DNA from 3 places in the Gottfriedia acidiceleris genome. Region 3 is predicted to be linked to each of the others. Evidence: riboswitches for the same ligand, from Rfam matches in the RefSeq annotation. Region 3 holds a riboswitch; each other region holds the start of a gene.

Region 1 (6,286 bases), 1.5 Mb from region 3:
TAATGAAGGAAGAAAACTAAAAATGTATAAAGGAAAAGGCGATTTTCCGTTCAATTCTGAACGAAAAATCGCCTTTTTTAGATCATATATAGATTACAGTAAATAAAATTGACTGTTTTTCAGTGGCCTCGGCTTGCCGAGGAGGCTCAGGTCTCGCCCCATGGAAAGCGAGCATCCTGTAATGGAAATCAACATCACTCTACTCCTTTTACGATAATTTGATAATTAATTGACAAGGTATTTTTTCAACAGCATGAAGCTCAGAAAACTGAGCTTTTTTTACTGATAGGTGTGATTTCGTGCTAAAAAATCAAATGATATGAAAAAATCCCTATGCATATGCAAAAGGGATTCAATAACACTTACTTATTTTCAATTAATACTTTACCAAATTGCACTTCATTATTTTCAAAGTAATCATGAGCTTCTTTCACTTGATTAAATGTAAAAGATTTTGGATTGATTAGCGGTTTTAGCTTACCTTTTTCAACTAAAGTAGCAATTTTATTTAAAATAGCACTATGTTCTTTACGCCCTTCCTCAGTTTTTTGAGTAAGCAGAATAAAAATTACATGTAAAGATAAAGATTTGTTATGTAAAGGTGTTAAATCATGCGTCGAACGAGCAGCGATTGCTAGAACAGTACCTTTTGGTTTAACTGCAATAAATGATTGATCTAGGTTTTCTTTACCGACAGTATCAAAAACAAGATCAAAGCCTTGCCCATCCGTTAGGCGGTTAACATATTCTTGGACGGTCTCTTCCTTGTAATTAATGATGTGGTCTGCACCTAGTTTTTTAACTAAGTCCGCTTTTTCCTTCGACGAAACTGTTGTCGTCACAGTAGCTCCAAAAGCTTTCGCCAACTGGATAGCTAGATGACCAACTCCACCTGCCCCGCCATGAATTAAAATATGATCACCTTGTTTTAAATTACCTCTGTTAAAAAGTGCCTCCCATGCAGTAATAGCTGTTAATGGTAAACTTGCCGCTTCTTGAATTGGTAAATTTTTTGGAGCTTTAGCAATTACTGATTCTTCTATTAAAAAATAATCTGAAAGAGTACCCGTAAAGACATTTAAACCGAAAACAAAATCTCCAACTGAAAAACGTGAAACATTTTCACCAACTTCGACAACTTCACCTGAAAAATCACTATGTAAAATCATCGGAAAATTAGGATGGAACGAATTTTGTACAATCCCTTTTCTAATCTTTGTATCAATCGGATTGATACTAGTTGCAGAAACTTTAACTAAAACTTGGTGACCAGATGGCTTCGGTATTGAAAGTTCAACATTTTTAAACTCAGAGCTATCTCCATATTGATGAATGACAATTGCTTTCATAATAGGCCTCCTACGCAAAATAGAAAATATTATTAAGTCATTGTAGCATACAACAGTTCGAAAAAAATACAATTTTGACCTCAAATTAAAATCATAAGGTTTTGATTATAATGGTTAAAAATTTATAATTTATATTGTTTTTTCATGTTGGTTCAGTATAATCAATATAAATCTTTTAATCTTATTCATGGAGGAAATGACTATGGTAAACAAATTAGAGGAATTAAATGAGAGAAATACGTTAAACCATAGAAATATTGTAAAGTATGTAAAACACGTCTTTGATGAGTTAGACTTAAAAGTTAAAAGATTTCGTGAAGAAACAGCAATTAAGGCAGCTCATCATGCAAAGCCAGATTTAGAAGAAGAAAAATTATTTTATAACAATATTCACCATATGAAGACGTTACTAATTGACGTATTAGAACGTACTACTGAAGATCTTGAACATGCTGGAGATAAAAACTGGAATAAAAACTTTAAAGATGGCGTACAAGCTTAATTTTAAATAAAAACGTATTTTCTCTATAAATAAGGATAGGAGGGTATTTAACCCTTCCTATCCTTTTAATTATTTCATATCTGGCTTCAAATTTCTTACATAATTTTTCAATACAAAAAGCACACTTTCATCAATTGGAATATTTATACCAAATCCATCACTTTTTTCAAGCGAAACAAACCCATGGAGCAAACTTCTTAAACCTCTCACCGCATGAATAAGCTCAATGTCCGTTAAATTATATGGTTTCAATAACTCATAGATTAAGTTCAATATTTTATTCCCAGTTAACCGATACTCATCTCCAGGTGTTTGAGACGGAGATAATGTAGCTTTATATAAACCAGGATGGGTTCTAGCATAATCAAGATAAGCAAAAGCTAATGCAAAAATTGCTTTCTCATTATTTTTACCTTCAACCGAATCAAGAAGTTTTTCATAAAGTTGTGTAATCCCATGTAATGCAACACTATTTTTTAGTTCATCCAAATTCTTAATATGATTATAAATCGATGGAGGTTGAATCGTTAGCTTCTTTGCAAGATAACTAATCGTTAAAGCCTCCCACCCTTCTGTATCGACAATTTTAATTGAAGTACTCAGTAATTGATTAAAATTCAATCCAATTCTTGGTGACATTACGAATTCCCCTTCACTTACTGCTTTTTAAGAGCACGGTCAATTGCTTCTTGTGGATGACTTAACATCGTACCATGACCGACTGCTAATAATGTAGGTTTTAATTCACTAATTTTCTTAGCACTATTTAATGCAGCATCTTTATTCCATGTTGCCATAGATGGAAAAGGAAATAAAATTCTTAATTGACCAGAGATCGCAAAACCACCTCTTAATGAAAAAGCATCCCCAGCGATAATGGCATTAGTACGTTGATCTAAAAATGCCATTGAACCAGGTGTATGACCGGGAACTTCAACTGCTATTAAAGACCCAATAGTGTCACCTTCCTGTAGTAAACGATCCGGAGTAGTTTGGATATGTTTAGGAACGCCGCCTTTTATAGGAGTATTAGGCTCACTAGCTTCTAGACTAGTGTCGCCTTTTAATAATTTTGCATCTCGTTTTGAAATGGAGACGACTGCATCAGGAAGTAGTGATTTTAATTGATCAAGCGATCCAACATGGTCGCCGTGCGCATGCGTTAAAACGATATTTGTAATTTTTTTGCCGATTTGATTAGCCGCTTCAATTATTTTAGTCGCACTAAAGGATAGTGCTGTATCAATTAACGTAAGTTCGTTTTCTTCTTCAACTAAAAAACAATTTACAGGAAAGAAATTGGGTAAAAAGCTCAACTCATAAAGATCATTATTTTTCGTAATCTTCATTTTATACCCTCCTAATAATAAAAACTAATACCTTTAGTTTTATAATACTAAAGGTATTAGTTTTTGTGAACAAAAATTCCAAATTTACATAAAAATCGTTAAAATGACTAAAAAACCCTTTCATCAAAGATGAAAGGGCCATATATTATAATCATTTTCTAGATAAATCCATCTCTTTATAAGATACAACTTTCGTTTTGTGTTTAACTTTATAACCTAACCAAACAATTAAAAACACAGGAATTCCAATGTATGAAACAAGTACACCTTGCCAATCAATTGCATTACCAGTGAAAGCTTGCCAGTTTTGAGCTAATACAATAAATAAACAAGCTAAAAATGCTAAGATTGGACCTAATGGGAACCATTTTGCACGATAAGGTAGGTCATTCAAATCTTTACCTTGAGCAACATAAGCCTTACGGAAACGGTAATGAGAAATCGCAATACCTAACCAAGCAAGGAAACCTGATAAACCTGATAAATTTAATAACCAAGTATACACTTGACCTTCACCGAAAAATGAAGATAAACAAGCAAGTGAACCAACTGCAAGTGTTAGATATAAAGCATTTGTAGGAACACCATTTTTATTTACTTTTGTTAAAAATTTAGGAGCTTTTCCTTCAATTGCTAAAGTATATAACATACGAGTGGATGCGTATGTTCCACTATTACCTGCCGATAAAACTGATGTTAAAATAACTGCATTCATTACAGAAGCTGCAAATGCAACACCTAATTTTTCAAATACTAAAGTAAATGGACTAACAGCCACGTCGTTTTTCATTAGACCAGGATCTGTATAAGGAATTAATAAACCAATTACGATAATAGCTAAAACATAAAATAAAAGGATACGCCAGAAAATTTGACGGATAGCTTTTGGAACATTTTTTTCTGGATGTTCTGTCTCACCTGCTGCAACACCAATTAACTCTGTACCTTGGAATGAGAAACCTGCAACAATAAAGATTGATAATACACCTAAAAATCCATTATGGAACGGAGCATCTCCAATCGTAAAGTTTTTGAAACCTGCATGATGTCCACTTAAAATACCAAAAATCATTGCAATACCAACAACTAAGAAGACAACTACAGTTACAACTTTAATTAATGAAAACCAAAACTCTGATTCACCATAGCCTTTAACTGACAGTAAATTTAAACCTAAAATAATCACTAAAAAGATTCCGCTCCATAAAACAGCTGGAGTATGTGGGAACCAATATTTCATCAACATTGCTGAAGCTAATAATTCAAAAGCTAAAGTGATTGCCCAGTTATACCAATAATTCCAACCCATAGCAAAACCAAATGCGGGATCAACGTAGCGAGATCCATAAGTACTAAATGAACCAGAAACTGGCAAATAAGTCGCCATTTCACCTAAACTAGTCATTAAGAAATAAACCATAATACCAATTAGTCCGTAAGCTAAAACAGCTCCACCAGGACCAGCTTCACTAATTGAAGTTCCACTAGCTAAAAATAAACCTGTCCCAATTGAACCACCAATTGAAATCATCGTTAAATGTCTTGCTTTAAGGCCCCTTTTTAAAGAACCATCGTGAGTATTCGATACTACTTTATCATTTTTAGGGTTTGTTAGTCCCATCTTATTTCCTCCTCTTGATTCTTGCAATCTTATCTTTACGCGAGAATATGGGACGGTATAAAAGTGTTGTATGATGTGTATTTTACTCAGTATTTTCGTCAATATGTAAAGCATGGAAAATCTGGTAAAAATACAAAAAAACACGTGAAGCAATGTTCACGTGTTTAAGACTCAAATATATGTGTCAAACAGCATCAACATCTCTTCAATAGCCCTCCACAAGTAATCTTGTGACAGTCCTATGCTTATTCAGCAATAGGCCCAATAATAAATTTAAATGGTAAATTTATTATTTCGGCAGTTTCACCTTTTATTACTTTTCACAGGTACCATAAACCTCAAAGTAACGACTAATCAAAACTGCGCCTCTATCCATACGAGATAAAGATTATATTAAATTAATTTTTATAAACTCAATATACAATCTATTAATCTAGTTTGTCAATAAAATTTTCGACAAAAATAGACTCAACCTAATAGATCTATTTCTTGATTTACTCTTCATAATGCTCATGTCTTGTACCTAGCACTTATGTTTTTGTATAATAATTCTATGTAATTCAAAGGAGGAATTTTTCACATGACAATTTATAAAGCATTGACACTTGCGGGATCTGATAGTAGTGGTGGAGCTGGATTACAAGCTGATATTAAAACGTTTCAGGAACGTAATGTTTATGGCATGAGTGCAATTACAACTTTAGTAGCGATGGATCCTCATAATCATTGGCATCATCAAGTGTTTCCAATTGATATAGATACAATTGCGGCACAATTAGAAACGATCGTTGTTGGCGTTGGAATTCAAGCAATGAAAACAGGTATGCTTGGTTCAACTGAAATAATTGAATTAGCTGCAAAAACTATAAAAAAACATAATATTGATCGAGTTGTTGTAGATCCAGTTATGATTTGTAAAGGAAATGACGAGGCTCTTCACCCAGAGACAAATGATGCATTAAGAGAAATTTTAGTACCACTTTCAACAGTTGTAACACCAAATTTATTTGAGGCTGCTCAGTTAGCTAAAATGGCTCCAATCTGCACTGTTGAACAAATGGAAGAAGCAGCACGCAAAATCCATGAATTAGGTGCTAAGTTTGTTTTAGTTAAAGGTGGAAGCAAAATTCAGCATGAAAATGCAATAGATGTGTTATTTGATGGTGAAAAAATCGAGCATCTAGAATCTGACAGAATTGAAACTACATATACTCACGGTGCGGGTTGTACTTATTCTGCAGCGATTTGTGCAGAGCTTGCTAAAGGAGTAGAACCAAGAGAAGCAATCTACACTGCAAAGAAATTCATTACTGAAGCAATTCGTCACTCGTTCCCACTTAATCAATACGTTGGCCCAACAAACCACATGGCATATCGATTACATGGAGAAGGCTAATATCAAATAATGGGGCTGTCTCATACGTCAGATTAAATGATGTATGAGGTGCCCTATTAGTGTAAAAAA
Region 2 (6,286 bases), 820 kb from region 3:
TCATGTGGATCTTTATGTGACAGATCTAAATAAACCATGTTTTCACCATTGATACCAAGCTTGTGGTCAACACATACAGAGAAAATCTCACGTGTAGCAATATCCCTTGGTACAAGGTTTCCATATGCAGGATATTTCTCTTCTAAGAAATACCATGGTTTTCCATCTTTATAAGTCCAAACTCGTCCACCTTCACCACGAGCACTTTCACTCATTAAACGGTTTTTATCATCTCCAGGAATTGCAGTTGGATGGATTTGAATAAATTCACCATTTGAATAAACAGCACCTTGACGATATACAGCTGCAGCAGCTGAACCAGTGTTGATAATTGAATTTGTAGTTTTACCAAAGATAATACCAGGGCCACCAGATGCCATAATTACAGCATCCGCAGGGAAACTTACGATTTCCATTGATGTTAAGTTTTGTCCAACGATCCCACGACATACTCCTTCATCATCAACAATAACTCTTAAAAATTCCCAACCTTCATACTTTTGAACAAGACCTTCAGATTCGTAACGACGAACTTGCTCATCTAATGCATATAATAATTGTTGCCCAGTCGTAGCACCCGCAAATGCTGTACGGTGATGTTGCGTTCCACCGAAACGACGGAAGTCTAATAGTCCTTCAGGCGTACGGTTGAACATTACACCCATACGGTCCATCATATGAATGATGCCAGGTGCTGCTTCTGCCATTGCCTTTACAGGTGGTTGGTTTGCTAAGAAATCCCCACCATAAATTGTATCATCAAAGTGCTCCCAAGGAGAGTCACCTTCACCTTTTGTATTAACCGCACCATTAATTCCACCTTGAGCACATACTGAATGTGATCGTTTTACGGGAACTAATGAAAATAAATCTACTTTTGTGCCAGCTTCAGCGGCTTTAATTGTTGCCATAAGACCAGCTAAACCGCCACCGACGATAATTATTTTCCCACTCATGACTCTCTCTCCTTACAAATTCGCTAGTTGTGGATCAATGAATGCAAAGATAGCAGTTAATCCAACGAATGATAATACTACGAATATACCTAATGTAACATATGTTGAAATACGTTGTGATCTAGGTGTTACAGTAATTCCCCAAGATACGAAGAATGACCATAATCCATTAGCAAAGTGGAAAATTGTTGAAATTACACCTACTATATAGAAAACTAACATAAATTTTGAAGTGAAAATATCAGCCATCATATTATAATCAACCGTTGCTCCTAGTTGAGCAGCGATACGTGTTTGCCATACGTGCCAAGTAATAAAAATTAAAGTAACTACACCAGAAATACGTTGGAATAAATATAACCAGTTACGTAAGTATCCATAATTTTTAACATTGCTAGTTCCAGTGAACGCAATGTATAGTCCGTAAATTGCATGGTATAAAATTGGTAAGAAAATGACAAAAACTTCTAAAAAATAGCGGAATGGTAAATTCGCCATAAATTCAGCAGCTTTGTTGAACGATGTTGCTCCATTTGTCGCAAAATGATTGACAACTAAGTGCTGTGTTAAAAAGATCCCAACCGGAATAACTCCTAGCAATGAATGAAGTTTTCTAAAGAAAAACTCCCTTCCATTCTTGTTGCTCATGTAAACCCCTGCCCCCTTTAGTTTGTGCACATGAAAAATTTAATTACTCTATTATTCTAAAAAAATAGAATAAATAAGCAATACGCATAAAAAGTCGAAATTTTTATGACATTTATCTACAACTCATTTTACTCCTGATAATATAGGAGGTCAAGAAAACGCGTACATTTTTCTTTACTGAAAAAACTTCTCATTTAGATTGGTAATCCTTGTAATCTACATGTGTCGAATTATTGTTTTTACTATTAAATATTGTATATAATAAAAACATGTTTTTTTAGGAAAGGGAGAGTTATCCGACCATGACGAACGGCATTGAAAATTTAAATATTCCGGGAAATATTTCTGGTTTTGGTTATGAGCTAATACGTAACGATCTATTGAATGATTTATTAGGAAAAGAGCAAAATGATATTTTATATTGGGCGGGTAAAATGATTGCCAGAAAATATCCTTTAGCAACTTTTGAAGAAATTATAGAATTTTTTGAACAAGCTGGTTGGGGTACTCTTACTGTTGAAGAAGAAAAGAAGCAAGAAGTTCATTTAACACTATCTTCTGAATTAATTACATACAGAAATCAACAAAAAAAGAACGTATCATACCAATTAGAAGCTGGATTTCTAGCGATGCAAATTCAACAGCAAATCGATGTTATAGCTGAAACGTATGAAGAGCTTAGCAAAAGAGGCGACAAAGTAAAGTTCCAAGTAAAATGGGATTTAAAGGATCCAATTACTAGAAGATAACATGAAAAACACCACATGGAATTAAGTTCCATTGTGGTGTTTTCTTTTTTTAATGATTTTTTTTTTGAAAATTGAAATATAAGTTCAAATTCAATTTATGATTATTTAACTTCCTTACCCTTTCTCTTTCCTTTCCTTACTTTGATCCTGCCTTCTAATTCCCTCAAGATTCTTGTTTCTTTTAACTCCCTTAATAATCGAATTTAACAAGAATAAACAAATAGAAACAAAAAACAAAATGGCGAGTATTAATAGAACGAACTGTAGTACAATTTCTCCATATCCGTAGGCAAGTATACTATGCCTCATTATTAATACCTCCTTCTTTTATTTACCATTTAGCCGTTCGCCTTACTTATTTTAAATTTACAGAATCTTTATATAATTTATTCGCTTAACGAATAAAAAACCCTTTTAAGCGCTATTTCTATACTATACGGCTCGGTATACCTGAACGTGATGAATATTGATAAAATCAATAATTCAAAGCCTATATAAGAATTTGAACGCCTAAAAGGGTTTATTTTACTATTTAGTTTTCTACTACTACTTCTTCATTAATACGATCTAATTCATACCCTTTATGTAGAGCATGAACTGCTTCTTGTAATTTTGATTTTGGTACAACAGTTGATACTTTAATTTCAGAAGTACTTACCATTTTTACAGGGATTTCACTTTCAGCTAAAAATTTAAACATTTTTGCAGCAACACCTGGGTTTGAAACCATTCCACTGCCTACAATTGAAACTTTAGCAAGTTCACTTTCAAAATCAAATGAGCGGTAACCTAAAAATTCTTTCTTTGATTCTAGAACCGTTATTGCTTCCAACATATTTTCAGATTTGATCGAGAATGAAAGATTTACTAAGTTATCTGAAGTTACGCTTTGGATAATAATATCAACATCAATCCCCTCACTTGCTAATAAAGTAAAGATTTTAGGTAATAAATCTACATGGTTATTTAAACCATTTAACGTCATCCTTGTTACATTAGATTCGAATGCGATTCCTCTTACGACTGATTGTTGTTCCATTTGTGTTTCCTCCCCAATAAATGTACCGATTTCATCATGTTGACTTGAACGAACTTGAATAATTAAATTATAATTTTTTGCGAATTCTACTGCTCTTGGATGTAAAACCGCTGCGCCTAAAGCTGCTAGCTCTAGCATTTCATCATAAGAGACATGGCTTAATTTAGATGCATTTGGTTCAACTCTTGGATCCGTAGTATAAACACCTAATACGTCCGTATAAATATCACAACGTTCTGCCTTTAAAGCTGCTGCCAATGCAACGGCTGTTGTATCTGAACCACCACGGCCTAAAGTCGTAATTTCATTGTTTTCACTTAACCCTTGGAAACCAGCAACAATTACGATATATCCTTCATTAAGTAATTGTTGAATTCGATCAGTTTGAATGGTTTCTATACGCGCATTTCCATGGACAGATTCAGTTTGAATTCCAGCTTGCCAACCAGTTAGTGAAATAGCTTTAAAACCTTTTGCTTGGATTGCCATGGCTAGTAACGAAATTGATACTTGTTCCCCTGTAGTAAGTAACATATCTAATTCACGTTTACTGTTTTGCGGACTAATTTGAGCTGCTAAACTAACTAGTTCGTCTGTATGATGTCCCATCGCAGAGACAACTGTAACTACTTGGTTTCCTTCTTTATATGACTTGGTTACTGTTTCAGCAACATGCTGAATTCGTTCAATTGAGCCTACTGAAGTACCACCGAATTTCTGAACAATAATTCCCATTTTTCTCATCCTCACTTTTTACTTAAAAAAGAATACAAAAAAGCGCGTGAAGCAATGTTCACGCGCCTAATTTACAAATAAAATAAAATAGACCAATCATCAACATCTCTTCAATAGCTCCCCGCATAACTATTATGCGACAGTACTACATTTCTTAAATGCAGTCCCAACAAAATGAATAGTGGATTCATTTCATTTCGGCAAAACTTCCTTTCAACTGTCCATCACAACGCCACACGTCTATGACAGTATACTTTTAAGTTTTGCACCTCTATTACGAGAGAAAATCATTTAATTTTAACTAAAATATAAATTATTTTGAAAATAGTGTCAAGATATAAATTTTGGTAACTATGTTATTCTTTATGGAAATGCTGATAAATTTCTTCTGCAACATTTTTTGGCATTTTAGCTGCTATTAACTCATCGATTGATGCCTCTTTTATTTTTTTGACTGATCCAAAATGTTTAAGAAGAGCTTTCTTTCTTGTTCCACCAACACCCGCTATGCCATCTAAAGCAGATTGAACCATTGATTTACTATGAAGCTGACGATAGAATTCAATCGCAAATCTGTGTACCTCGTCTTGAATTCTTTGTAATAAAAAGAATTCTTGGCTTTGTCTTCCAAGTTGGACAATTTGAGGTGGTTGTCCTATTAATAACTCTGAAGTACGGTGCTTTTCATCTTTAACAAGTCCAGCTGTTGGAATGAATAGGCCTAACTCATTTTGGAGTACATCTTCAACTACAGCTAGATGGCCTTTCCCACCATCCACAATTATTAAATTTGGTAAAGGTAAATTCTCTTTTAGTGCTCTCGAATATCTTCTACGTACTACCTCACGCATTGAATCGTAATCATCAGGTCCTACTACAGTTTTGATTTTATATTTGCGGTAATCTTTTTTTGAAGGTTTTCCGTCTATAAAGACAACCATAGCTGAAACAGGATTTGTTCCTTGAATATTTGAATTATCGAATGCTTCAATTCGATAAGGAGTTTCAATATTTAAACTATCCCCTAGTTTTTCTATTGCTTTAACTGTTCTTTCTTCATCTCGCTCAATTAATTTAAATTTCTCACCGAGTCCAATTTTAGCATTTTTATTTGCTAATACTACAAGTTCCTTTTTTTGGCCTCTTTTTGGTTGGAATACAGGAATTTTTAGTAAATTTTTTAAAATTTCAGTATCAACTTTATCTGGTACAAAAATTTCTTTTGGTTTTATATTGTGTGGTTTTTCATAAAATTGCCCAATAAATGATAGGAATTCTTCTTCTGGTTCATCGTAAATTGGAAAATATGAAACATCTCTTTCAATTAATTTTCCTCTTCGAACAAAGAAAACTTGAACACACATCCATCCCTTATCAACCGCATATCCAAATACATCTCGATCAACTAAATCACTACTCATCATTTTCTGCTTTTCCATAGTCGCTTTAATCGATACAATTTGGTCTCGATACTCTTTCGCTCGCTCGAAATCTAATTGTTCAGATGCAGCAAGCATTTTTGCCTCTAATTCTTTTCGTATTTGGTCTTCCCCACCGTTTAGAAAACGGGCAATTTCATTAACTATTTCTTGATTTTGTTGATCAGTTACTTCTTTTACACAAGGCGCAAGACACTGACCAATATGATAATATAAACAAACTTTATCTGGTAATGAAGAACATTTTCGTAGTGGATATAGACGATCTAATAATTTTTTTGTTTCATTCGCGGCTGTAGCATTAGGGAATGGTCCAAAATATTTTCCTTTATCTTTTTTTACATTTCGCGTAATTAATAAGCGAGGATGTTTTTCAGCAGTTATTTTAATAAAGGGGTATGATTTATCATCCTTCAACATGATGTTATATTTCGGATCATATTTCTTAATTAAATTCATCTCAAGAATTAAAGCTTCCATATTTGAAGAAGTAACAATATATTCAAAATCAGTTATCTCTTGAACTAATCGATATGTCTTACCATCATGGGATCCCGTAAAATAAGATCTAACTCTATTTTTTAAAACTTTAGCTTTTCCCACGTAAATGATCGTGCCTTGAATATCTTTCATCAAATAGCAACCAGGCTGATCTGGTAGTAGCGCTAATTTTTCTTTTAAGTGATTGTCCATTTCCTCTCACCTCTTTCGTGCAACTGT
Region 3 (6,286 bases):
TATGTTACACAAAGTGAATAATAAAAAAAGGCAATGTAATGTTTAACATTACATTGCCTTTTTACTTATTAAGAAAGTTTAAAATTGTGTTTGTCGAAATTGAAAATTTCCTGAGAAATAATGTAGAAAACATGACGAATTTACATCAATACTTTAATACCTTGAACAATATTCCAAATAAAGACAATTAAATTAACAATGAAAGCTAAAATAAATCCACCGATAAGAGCAAAACCTGCACCGTCACCAAAAGTATTAAAAGTGAAAAGGGAAATAATCGCTAAAATAATAATTGTTAGAAATGGAAGTATATGTGAAAAAAATGCTCGTTTAGAATGGGATTTTAGTTGTTGATCCTTTGCAACGAAATAAACAATTATAGGGAATAAAAAAGGTGCGAAGAATACGCTAAAATAACATAATGAGGACAAAATCTTATTTGTTTCCATCTTTTTACCTCAATTTCTTAAAAAGTTTTAATTAACCTTAGTATAGTTTAATTTATATATAAAAATCGATTTATTTATTAACAATTTTTAAAAATACATAATTTAAAAAACTTTATGCTGAGAAATGTGTATCTTTTTTTTGTCTCTTTTTTAAAGAAATGTAAATGAAAAATCCGACTAAGATTGTAGCTGTAATACAGATTGTAATCCATGGTGAGCCAAGCAAGAAATTTCCGTATAAGGTATAAAGAACTGCAATCGGAATATTACCAGCAAAAACAATTGCAATATAGGACAAGTATTTCATATTGGTTGAGGCTGCGATAAAGCATGCGCCATCTGTCGGAGCTAGTGGAGTTGCAACTGTTAAGAATAAGTATCTTTTTCGGTTCGAAATAAGCTCTTCAAATAAAGAGGGATATTTATTCTCCATAAATTGCTGGATCGAATCACTTAAAATACTTCTACTTAATAAGTAAATAATTGTTTCTGTGATAGCCATTCCGATTAATGATAAGAGAATGGTTTCAAACGGGTGAAAAAACAAGCTACCTACTACAATTAGTACAGAGCTAGGAATGAATAGAAAGATTCTTGCACAGAAAATAGCGACAAATAATAGCATCGGATTGATGGAAGAATTAGTAATAAACTGTTTTATATCTTGCAATGATAAATGAAATAAATGATATCGAATTGCGAGTAGTAGCATTAAAATCCAAAAGCCGATTACAGTTAGTGGAACGACTTTTTTCATGATGTATGCTCTCCTTTTAAGTTAGAAAATCATCTGTTATAATATTCTATTCCACAAATATAAGAAAACTGATTCATTTTTTAAATATTATTAATAAAGGTCATAAACCTGTCAAAAAATGAATAAAAATAATTATGCACTAAATATCTCAAATTAAAGAGAATTGAGGTGGAGATATGCTTGATGAAGGCCTATTAGTTATTAGACTTGTTTTAGGTATTATTTTATTAGGTCACGGGGTGCAGAAAGTATTTGGTTGGTTTGGTGGTTACGGTATTAAAGGAACTGGACAATGGTTAGAGTCGATAGGAATCAAACCTGGAGCATTTTTTGCTTTTATAACAGGAGTGGCAGAAATCGTAGGTGGATTCTTTGTAGCGGCTGGTGTATATACAGAAATAGGTGCATGGTTGATAATAGTAGTGATGGCAGTAGCAGTTATAAAGGTTCATATAAAGAACGGATTCTGGAATAGTTCGAATGGATTTGAGTTTAATCTATTAATTATTGCAGCTGCAGTAGGATTATTGCTTACTGGTCCAGGAACAATGGTTTTATTTTAAGGGTTTGATAGTTAATAAGACTGGAGGGAGTCTCACTATTGAGGCTCCTTTTTTGTATCTTAATTATCGTTAAACGTTCATCTGTTACTCTAGAGATAGCATCTTTTCATGAAAAATATCTCTCATTCGTGATACGATAATATGAGTAATGACATTATATGGAGGGATCAAGATGGCAGATGCTATTTTTGAACAACTTAGGTTTACAAGGGTTTATACATTGAAGGTTCTTGGTTCAGTTTCAAAAGAAGCTGTAGATGTAATACCAGCAGGATTCAATAATAATATACTTTGGAATGCAGGACATGTGCTAGGGGCATATGAGCAATTACTTTATGCTAACACTGGTGATGCTGGGAAACTTTCAAAGGAATTCATTAATTTTTTCAAAGGTGGCACTAAACCTGGTGACTGGCAAGCGGAGCCACCATCATATGAGGAAGTTGTTACTTTATTAGAACAGCAAGTTGAACAAGTTATTTCTACATATGAAGGGCGTTTAGATGAACTCATTTCAAAAGAGATGAAAATAGGTAGTTTTGAAATAAAAACAGTTCGAGACATGATTAGCTTTAATATTTTCCATGAAGGGCTACATGCCGGATTAATAAACGGTTTAAAAAGATCACTTGGCCAGTAGAGTTATTTTTTGACTTTTGTCCACACATTAAATCTAGGAGTTTATGCTCTTAGATTTTTTTGTTATAATCATGTTTAACAATTTGTCATTTTGATAGTTTGAAAATTGTGGTAATTCAAAATAAAATAGGGCTCTATCTGATTGATTTTTGTTTTTAGTAACATTAATAATACTAATAAATAGCAATGATTATGATGAAAAAGGCCTAAAAAAACGAGGTTATATAAATGAGGAAAGAAAGTAATTTAATAATTTACGATCTAATTTTGTATTTAGTATTCCCACTTGTTTTATATAAAGTTTTACAACACTATTTTAGTGATTATTGGGCAATGCTCTTACCGACAGTTCCAGGGATCCTATATACTTTATTTCGTTTTTGGTATACTAAACAGTTTAATGTTACTGGAATTTTTATTATCTCAACATTAACTGTAAGTACTGCCGTTGATTTAATGGCATTAGGTTCTGCGAAAAACTTAATTTTGTACAATGTGTATTATCACTTTGGGGTTGTAGTCGTATTTTTAGTTTTATTGGCTTTAAAAAAGCCATTACCATATTATTTTATGATTGATATTGCTGCAATACAGGGGCAAGGTCGTGAAGAAAGTAAAAAATTATATAAACATTCTTCACTATTTAAAGTGTTTCAGTACTTGTTTGTCGCATGGATTATTAAAGATATCGTTTTTGCTGTTGCACAATGGTGGATGGTTGATACGTTTGGATTAAAAGCATATTACTCACGTACAATTATCTTTACAGTTGGTGGATATATTTTTGGCATCATTATGGCGATTGGCTATGCAATGGTTACGATGAGAGCTCAAAAATTAAAAGGAGACGACTCAGAGCAACCTTCCGATGAAATTATTATTTAGTAAAAGTCCTTATATAGAAGCAACCCCACAAGTTATAAAATTCTTGTGGGGTTTTCTAATGTCTATTTATCCCTTTAATGAATTTCCTACTCCTTGGAATTCCTGTTCTTCTCTAGTTGATGTATTTATGAAATCAATTTTTTGTATTCTCTCATTTTCTGGTTCGACATGAATTAATATTTTAGGATCAACTAAAACCTTTTTTATTTCTTCTTCAATTTTGTCACATAGTAAATGAGCTTCTTCAATGCTCATGTGTGATGGTAATACTAAATGGAAATCTATATGCTCCTCAGCACCCGAACGTCTCGTGCGTAAGTCATGATATTCGATAAATTGGGATTTAAAAGAATATAATACATTTTCGATTTGTTTTAATTCATCTTTAGATAACCCAGTATCAAGTAGGGGGGTAAACGACTTACGTCCAAGTTCGATTGATTCTTTCATTATATAAATTGCGATTCCAATTCCGATTAATGCATCGAGAAAATCCCAACCAGTAAGACTGACTAAAATTAAACTTATTGCAACTCCGAGCGATGAATAAACGTCTGTTAATAAATGCAAAGCGTTTGATTGCATTGCAACAGAATGAGTATCATTTCCTACTTTTTGAACGATTTTTCCTACTCTCCAATTGATTAACGCTCCAATTAACATGACAACTACACCGATAAAAGGCATTTTAATTGGGGTAGGATGAAGTAGCTTTTCAACAGATTCAATGATAATCCAAATACCAGCTACAAATATTAAGATTGTTTCGACCGTACCTGAAATATTTTCAAACTTACCATGACCATAAGGATGTTCCTTATCGGGCGGTCTGTTTGAAATCCTTACAGAGAAAAATGCAATGACTGAAGCAACTAAATCCAATAAAGAATGAATTGCTTCAGAGATAATTGCTACGGAACCAGTAAAAATCCCGACAATTAATTTTAATAAAACGATGAATGTGTTACTACATATTGAAAGTACTGCTATTTTGCTTGAACGCAATCTATTCACCCCTGTCCAATTTTTTCTACTTAAGTTAAGAGTTTTGTAATAAGGCAACAAAAAAGAAAAACCACTAACAATTTGTTAGTGGTTTGTTTTTTTTAGATTTAATTTATATTTATTGAAATGATTTTTCATTTTTGAATCACCTTTTCTCTCGCATAAAACATATTCTATAATATAAATACTATTTTTGGAAAGCAAAAGCTGTGTGTGCGATTAAATATAAATCGACACATAATTTAAAAATGGTTTGACATCTATTTTTAGACTGTGTTATACATAGACTAATATAAAAAATAACAGTCTATTCGTAGAGGTTGCATTGTATATGAGTATCATTTCAGAAAACTGTGGGTTTTATGACGAAATGAGAAAGGATCCTATGCCGAAGAAATAAATTGCCACACATTTTATTTCTGGGACTACATTTAATAAATGTAGTACTGTCACATGTGTTTGTGAAGAGCTATTGAAGAGATGTGATTGGCTAAGTCCTTTTTTTAAAAGCGATAGGCACATGAACATATCCTTCATGTGTCTTTTTTAATACACTAATACATTGAAGGAAGCTTCTAAGAATGATCTTACATTTGATTTGAAGGGAGAATACGAATGTATTTACATGGTAATAGTCGAATTAATAATGAAGGACATTTAGAAATCGGAGGTTGTGATACTGTAGATTTAGTAAAAAATTACGGTACCCCTCTATACATTTATGACGAAGCATTAATTGAATCAAAATGTAGGGAATTCCATGAAGCTTTAAGAGAAACGGGAATGAAGTATCAAGTTGCTTACGCGAGTAAAGCGTTTCTATGTGTTGAACAAGCCCGCTTAATAGAAAGAGAAGGTCTATGTCTAGATGTTGTTTCTGGTGGAGAGTTATATACAGCTTTGCAAGCTGGTTATCCAGCTGATAAAATTCACTTTCACGGAAACAATAAAACAATTGAAGAAATTGAAGAAGCTTTAAATGCAAAAATCGGTTGTTTTGTAGTCGATAATTTCTTTGAGCTAGAAATATTACAGGCCTTAGCTGAACAACGTAATGAAGAAGTATCAATCTTGTTACGTGTTACGCCAGGTGTTGAAGCACATACACATGAATATGTAATGACCGGTCAAGAAGATTCCAAATTTGGATTCGATATTATGTCTGGTCAAGCTAATGAAGCAGTTGAAGTTTCTTTAAAATCAACTAACCTAAAATTATTAGGAGTGCATTCACATATAGGATCTCAAATTTTCGAACCAGATGGATTTGTTCATGCAATCAATGTATTAATGAGCTTTTTAAATGGTCTTAAAAACGATTTAGGTTTTACAGCTGAAATATTAAATGTAGGTGGAGGCTTTGGTATTCGCTATACTTCAGAAGATGAGCCTTTAGCTGTTGCTAAACATATAGAAAAAATTACGAATATAATTAAACAACAATGTGAAGAGTTAGACTACAAATTACCTGAATTATGGTTAGAGCCAGGACGCAGTATTGTTGGTGAAGCTGGAACAACACTTTATACAATTGGTTCAACAAAAACGCTTCCTTCAATTCGTAAATATGTATCTGTTGACGGGGGAATGACTGATAATATTCGTCCTGCACTATACGGATCAAAATATGAAGCGATGCTTGCAAATCGAGCAAATGATGAGAATAAAGAAGTTGTTTCAATTGCTGGTAAATGTTGTGAAAGTGGCGATATGTTAATTTGGGATTGTAATTTACCTGTTGTACAAAACAATGATTTATTAGCTGTATCTTGCACTGGTGCATATGGCTATTCAATGGCTAATAATTATAACCGTATCCGTCGCCCAGCCGTAGTATTTGTTAAAGATGGTGTTTCAAGAGAAGTAGTTCGTCGAGAAACATATGAAGATTTAGTTAGAAATGACAGAGTTTACATCGAAAACTCTAGTAGATAATTAACAAACTTGTGTTAAGTGTCTCAGGTACTGACACTTCTATATTATATAGA

What was found. Region 3 has a riboswitch for lysine ahead of lysA (diaminopimelate decarboxylase). Riboswitches for the same ligand answer to the same signal wherever they lie in the genome.
Region 1: it holds a riboswitch for lysine, as region 3 does, so the genes downstream of both, MY490_RS08330 (amino acid permease) here and lysA (diaminopimelate decarboxylase) in region 3, are expected to answer to the same signal.
Region 2: it holds a riboswitch for lysine, as region 3 does, so the genes downstream of both, MY490_RS04935 (aspartate kinase) here and lysA (diaminopimelate decarboxylase) in region 3, are expected to answer to the same signal.

What each region holds. Positions count from the first base shown of each region.
Region 1 is NZ_CP096034.1:1,736,612-1,742,897, reverse strand. It holds gene MY490_RS08355 (IS1182 family transposase) at 1-20, shown strand, start outside; gene MY490_RS08350 (zinc-dependent alcohol dehydrogenase family protein) at 363-1,349, opposite strand; gene MY490_RS08345 (hypothetical protein) at 1,552-1,851, shown strand; gene MY490_RS08340 (TetR/AcrR family transcriptional regulator) at 1,921-2,490, opposite strand; gene MY490_RS08335 (MBL fold metallo-hydrolase) at 2,508-3,200, opposite strand; gene MY490_RS08330 (amino acid permease) at 3,352-4,821, opposite strand; lysine riboswitch at 5,023-5,200, opposite strand; gene pdxK (pyridoxine/pyridoxal/pyridoxamine kinase) at 5,402-6,217, shown strand.
Region 2 is NZ_CP096034.1:1,043,513-1,049,798, reverse strand. It holds gene sdhA (succinate dehydrogenase flavoprotein subunit) at 1-956, opposite strand, end outside; gene MY490_RS04945 (succinate dehydrogenase cytochrome b558 subunit) at 969-1,604, opposite strand; gene MY490_RS04940 (YslB family protein) at 1,907-2,353, shown strand; gene MY490_RS04935 (aspartate kinase) at 2,886-4,127, opposite strand; lysine riboswitch at 4,234-4,409, opposite strand; gene uvrC (excinuclease ABC subunit UvrC) at 4,484-6,259, opposite strand.
Region 3 is NZ_CP096034.1:221,001-227,286, forward strand. It holds gene MY490_RS01175 (TVP38/TMEM64 family protein) at 1-21, shown strand, start outside; gene MY490_RS01180 (magnetosome magnetite crystal formation protein family) at 141-449, opposite strand; gene MY490_RS01185 (TVP38/TMEM64 family protein) at 562-1,206, opposite strand; gene MY490_RS01190 (DoxX family protein) at 1,383-1,769, shown strand; gene MY490_RS01195 (DinB family protein) at 1,942-2,409, shown strand; gene MY490_RS01200 (VC0807 family protein) at 2,637-3,293, shown strand; gene MY490_RS01205 (cation diffusion facilitator family transporter) at 3,360-4,298, opposite strand; lysine riboswitch at 4,605-4,778, shown strand; gene lysA (diaminopimelate decarboxylase) at 4,914-6,233, shown strand.